Zymomonas mobilis subsp. pomaceae ATCC 29192: one gene and its partner. The protein of the gene in region 1 binds, or shares a complex with, the protein of each later gene. Links are inferred from orthologs where the notes say so. Each region holds a gene or a part of one and is shown in the gene's direction. Other genes may lie near its edges.

Evidence for each region.
Region 2: the proteins of groL (region 1) and metK are in contact, whole or in part, in a cryo-EM structure (PDB 8P4O), measured with the Escherichia coli proteins. The link is inferred for Zymomonas mobilis subsp. pomaceae ATCC 29192 from one-to-one orthologs.

The regions. Positions count from the first base shown.
Region 1 is NC_015709.1:1,395,546-1,398,729, reverse strand. What follows is about bases 116-3,036. They hold groL (chaperonin GroEL), read left to right. Parts: upstream 116-705; coding sequence 706-2,367; downstream 2,368-3,036. Other genes in these bases: ZYMOP_RS06120 (NAD-dependent malic enzyme), read right to left, coding at 2,481-3,036; groES (co-chaperone GroES), read left to right, coding at 277-564. Also shown: more of ZYMOP_RS06120, read right to left, coding at 3,037-3,184.
Region 2 is NC_015709.1:1,043,118-1,045,934, reverse strand. It holds metK (methionine adenosyltransferase), read left to right. Parts: upstream 1-728; coding sequence 729-1,907; downstream 1,908-2,817. Other genes in the region: rpoN (RNA polymerase factor sigma-54), read right to left, coding at 1,999-2,817; lnt (apolipoprotein N-acyltransferase), read left to right, coding at 1-541. UniProt on the Escherichia coli protein: Catalyzes the formation of S-adenosylmethionine (AdoMet) from methionine and ATP.

The DNA.
Region 1 (3,184 bases):
ACTTTGCTTTTCCTTATAAGCCCCAGAAATTAAGCCTTATGTGCTAGTTTTGTAGAGAAGGAATATCTACATTTCAGAAACTGAAATGAAACGGACATTCGTTTAGTATAGACTAAAATCCCGAGATAGATGGGCAAGAGTAATAATTTTTTCAAAATTTTTTTCTGGGCTGCTTGACGCTAAAAAAAACTACCCCATATGGTGAGCATTGGCACTTCATAGGGGAGAGTGCCAGAAAGAATTTCCCCTACTTTAGGGAAGGGAAAAGGTGAAGATATGAATTTTCGTCCGCTACATGATCGTGTTTTAGTCCGTCGCGTTAAGGCAGAAGAAAAAACAGCTGGTGGTATTATCATTCCAGATACCGCACAGGAAAAGCCACAAGAAGGCGAAGTCATTGCGGCTGGAACCGGTACGCACAGTGAAGAAGGCAAATTGCTTCCGCTGGATGTTAAACCCGGTGATCGCATTCTTTTTGGCAAATGGTCAGGCACAGAAGTCCGTGTCGATGGTGAAGACCTTTTGATCATGAAAGAAAGCGATATTCTTGGTATCGTTAGCTAAGAATTAAAGCCCTTAAAATCGAAGCTATCAGACTAAAAGTAGTCTGATGAAAAATAGTCTTCTCAATGAGGTAGATTTCCAAAATTTAATTTGAAAAATCTGCTTTAAAAAGAAGACACTCAAAAAGCTGGAGAAATTTCAATGGCTGCAAAAGATGTCAAATTTTCACGTGATGCACGTGAACGTATTATGCGCGGTGTCGATATCCTTGCTGATGCAGTTAAGGTAACGCTTGGCCCAAAGGGTCGTAATGTCGTTCTCGATAAAGCCTTTGGTGCACCCCGTATTACCAAAGATGGTGTTTCGGTCGCAAAAGAAATCGAACTGAAAGATAAGTTCGAAAATATGGGCGCCCAGATGCTACGCGAAGTCGCTTCTAAAACGAATGACCTTGCTGGTGACGGTACAACCACAGCAACGGTTCTAGCTCAGGCCATTGTCCGCGAAGGCATGAAATCTGTCGCAGCTGGTATGAATCCTATGGATTTGAAGCGCGGTATTGATCTCGCAGCGTCTAAAATTGTTGAAAGTCTCCGCGCTCGTTCCAAGCCGGTTGCTGATTCTAATGAAGTTGCTCAGGTTGGTATTATTTCAGCCAATGGTGACGAAGAAGTCGGCCGTAAAATCGCTGAAGCGATGGAAAAGGTCGGTAAAGAAGGCGTCATCACCGTTGAAGAAGCCAAGGGTCTCGATTTTGAATTGGATGTCGTTGAAGGCATGCAGTTCGATCGTGGATACCTATCCCCTTATTTCATCACCAATCCAGAAAAAATGGTGACGGAACTCGCTGATCCTTACATCCTGATCTACGAGAAGAAGCTTTCTAATCTTCAGTCTATCCTGCCGATTTTAGAAGCCGTCGTTCAGTCTGGTCGTCCGCTTTTGATCATTGCTGAAGACATCGAAGGTGAAGCTTTGGCAACCCTCGTTGTTAACAAATTACGCGGTGGTCTGAAGGTCGCAGCGGTTAAGGCTCCGGGCTTTGGTGATCGTCGTAAAGCCATGCTGGAAGATATTGCCATCCTGACCAAGGGTGAGCTGATTTCTGAAGATTTGGGTATCAAGCTTGAAAATGTCACGCTGAATATGCTGGGTTCTGCCAAGCGCGTGTCCATTACCAAAGAAAATACCACTATCGTTGATGGCGCTGGTGATCAGTCTGCTATTAAAGATCGTGTCGAAGCGATCCGTGCCCAGATCGAAGCCACCTCTTCCGATTATGATCGTGAAAAACTTCAAGAACGTGTTGCTAAACTTGCTGGCGGTGTGGCCGTCATTAAAGTGGGTGGTGCAACTGAAATTGAAGTTAAAGAACGTAAAGACCGTGTTGATGATGCTTTACATGCAACGCGTGCCGCCGTTCAGGAAGGTATTGTTCCCGGTGGTGGAACGGCTCTTCTTTACTCGACCAAAGCGCTTGATGGCTTGAACGGCATTAATGACGATCAGCAACGCGGTATTGATATCGTTCGTCGCGCTTTGCAAGCACCGGTTCGTCAGATTGCACAGAATGCAGGGTTTGATGGTGCCGTTGTTGCCGGTAAGCTTATTGATGGCAACAATGACAAAATCGGTTTCAATGCTCAGACTGAAACCTATGAAGATCTGGCTGCTGCTGGCGTGATCGATCCTACCAAGGTCGTCCGTACGGCTCTTCAGGATGCAGCTTCTGTAGCCGGTCTTCTTATCACCACTGAAGCCGCAGTGGGTGATTTACCAGAAGATAAATCCGCAGCCCCAGCCATGCCAGGCGGTATGGGTGGCATGGGCGGTATGGGTGGCATGGGCGGTATGGACTTCTAAGTCTTACGCTTTTTTCACTCTGGTGGTCGGCTCTTACCGACTACCCACCCCAAAAGTCCCCGTTATAGTTATAACGGGGACTTTTTTATGATCGAACTGTAAGCAGTAACCTATCAGTCAGCTTTATAAGGCAGGTATTCTGGCCGCCAATAATAATCTTTAATTCGTTCTAAAAGGGCAGCGTCGCTTTCATCTGGAGCAACCTTGTCTTGAATTGCAGTTTTCGCAACAGCCATAGCAATTTTAAGGCTAACGGATTCGATGTCATCAAAAGAAGGTAAAATAGCGCCCTTCCCATTGTCAGCCGCAGGAGAGCAATCAGCTAAGGCATGGGCAGCCGCCATCATCATGCTATCGGTAACGCGGGTAGCTTTTGCCGCTAATACACCAAGACCGATACCTGGAAAAATATACGCGTTGTTGCACTGAGCAATGGGAATGATGGTACCATTTATATCTACCGGCTTAAAAGGACTGCCGGTTGCGACTAACGCCTTTCCCTCTGTCCATTTAAGAATATCTTCTGGGACGGCTTCGACATGAGAAGTCGGATTGGATAAAGGCATAACCAAAGGCGTATCGCAATGTGCCCCGAGAGTCTTAATAACCTCTTCTGTAAAAAGACCTTTTTGTCCAGAAACCCCTATAAGGATAGTGGCCTTACTGTGATTAATAACCTCTAACAGAGAAAAACCTTTTTCAGATTTTTTCCAGTTACCTAGCTTGTCATGCGGCTGTGCTAATTTTTTCTGGAAATCAGGAAGGTCTTCCATATCATCGGTTACAAGACCGTTCCGATCGACCATATAAATCTGGC
Region 2 (2,817 bases), 350 kb from region 1 along the record:
AAAACGCTATGATAAGGCTAATCTGGTGCCTTTTGGAGAATTTATGCCATTTCGGCATTGGGCCTCTTATTTAGGATTAGCGCGTTTAGTCCCCGGCGACCTTGATTTCATTCCTGGACCGGGGGCAGAAAGCTTTAATTTTAAGGATTTTGGTTCAGTCGGTATCCAGATTTGCTACGAAATTGTTTTTTCGGGGCGCGTTGTTGACCGATTTCATCGCCCTGATTTTATCTTCAATTTATCCAATGATAGTTGGTTTGGTGTTTCTGGTCCGCCCCAGCATCTGGCCCAAGCTAGATTACGTGCTATTGAGGAAGGGTTACCCATAGCCCGAGCGACTTCGACAGGCATTTCTGCTCTAATAGATGCGGAAGGACATATTATCGACCAGTTACCCGTTAATAGAGCAGGGCGGTTATCTGTTGTCGTCCCCCCCGCCATGCAACCCACTTTTTTTGCCCGTTACGGGAATCGCATTTCCTTGATTTTTGCGATGAGTCTGTTGCTCATTACGCTATTAGGGCGTATTAAGGCCCGCTAAGTTAGATATAAGGAAAGCTTTATATCTTTATACGCCATTGTTTTGTAAGTTGTGGTTGAGGAATGGGGCTTGCCTCTGCGACAGAAAAAAATCACATTAGCTGTGAATATTTTTTCTGTCTTTCTGATCGGGAAACCATCAGGCTGGCTTCATTTTTATACTAACAGATAAGGAAAATCCTTTTTCTATGCGTAGCAACTACCTGTTCACCTCTGAGAGTGTGTCCGAAGGCCATCCCGATAAAGTTGCGGATCAGATTTCCGATGCTATCGTTGATTTATATCTGTCGCGCGATCCAGAAGCCCGTGTTGCCTGTGAGACGTTAGTCACCACACAGCGCATTATTCTGGGCGGTGAAGTTCGTTCGTCTGTCCCTGTCAGTGAAGCAGAAATCGAAAAAGTAGTTCGTGATACTGTCCGTGCGATTGGATATGAACAAACCGGTTTCGATTGGCGAACGGCTTCTTTTTCTAATCATCTTCATGAACAGTCTGCGGATATTGCCCAAGGTGTCGATGAAGGCCAAGATAAAGACGAAGGCGCTGGCGATCAGGGTATTATGTTCGGTTTTGCTACCGATGAAACCCCCGATTTAATGCCTGCTACGCTTTATTATGCCCATCGCATTTTAGAACGACTGGCTCAGGATCGCCACCAGAAAAAGGTAGATTTTTTAGAACCTGATGCCAAAAGTCAGGTTACCTTAGTCTATGAAAATGGGGTTCCTGTTAAAGCAGCGGCGTTGGTCTTATCGACTCAACACAGCCCTGCCTTGAGTTCGAAAGAAGGTCAGGCCAAGCTTCGTGAATATGTAAAGTCCGTTTATGCTGACGTTCTTCCGGCAGGTTGGATGCCTGAAGATAAGGCCATTTTTGTCAACCCGACGGGTTTATTTGAAATTGGTGGCCCTGATGGTGATGCAGGTTTAACCGGTCGTAAAATTATTGTGGATACATATGGTGGTGCTGCCCCTCATGGTGGCGGTGCTTTTTCGGGTAAAGATCCCACAAAGGTTGACCGTTCGGCTGCTTATATTTCCCGCTATCTGGCTAAAAATATAGTGGCGGCTGGTCTTGCGAAAAAGGTAACCATTCAGCTTTCTTATGCCATCGGTGTTGCCGAGCCTTTATCTCTTTATGTGGATACACATGGAACGGGTAAGGTCGATGAAGCCAAAATTGAAGCCGTTCTACCAAAACTGGTTCGTCTAACCCCCAAAGGTATTCGGACGCATTTGGGCTTGAATAAACCGATTTATAAACCTTCAGCCGCTTATGGCCATTTTGGTCGTAAATCTGAAGGTGATTTTTTCCCTTGGGAAAAACTCGATTTAGTAGAGGCTTTGAAAAAAGAACTCGCTGAGTAAGCTTTAAAAAACAATGAAGAGAGCCCGGCCTTTTATTAGGTCGGGCTTTTTATCGCTCGGTTATTTTTTAAGCAATTTCTTCGTAAAACGGCTATTTTTTAGAAGGATTAATAGCTTTTTGCCGCCGTCTTTGTACGGATGAGCCCAGACCGATCGCCTCCCGATATTTAGCGACAGTCCGCCGTGCAATGGCAAATCCTTTCTCTTTTAACAGCTCTACCAGCTTATCATCAGAGAGAACTTTTTCCCCTTCTTGCGCAATAAAGCGGGCGATGTGGCTTTTAACGGCTTCAGCCGCCGCGCCTTCTTCGGAACCATTTGACTGAATACCACTTGAAAAGAGATATTTCAGTTCAAACATACCTTGCGCACTTGAAAAATACTTATTGTTTGTGACGCGGCTGACCGTTGATTCATGCATATCAATAGTTTCCGCAACTTGACGTAAAGTTAAGGGTTTTAATTGTTCAATACCATGCAGAAAGAAGCCTTCTTGATATTGGACAATAGCCTTAGTTACTTTGATAATGGTACGCGCCCGCTGATCCAAGGCTCGGATTAACCAATTAGCGCTTGCAAGCTTTTCATCCAGCCATTCACGTTCCGAACGATCATTTTGATGAGCTTTTAATTCTGTATAATAATCTCTGTTCACTAATAATTTAGGGAGCGTGGCATTATTCAGTTCAATGGCCCAACCATCTTTGACGCGTTTGATAAATATATCAGGTACGACCGACTGAATTGGGGAAGAGCCGAATTTTAGACCGGGCTTGGGGTTATAATTTTGTAATTCCTGCACCATGTCGGCAAAATCTTCATCATCTACCTGACATAGTTTTTTTAAACGTGTGAAAGCCCCACGTGATAGCCATTCCAGATTGGCAATTAATTTTTTCATCGCAGGATC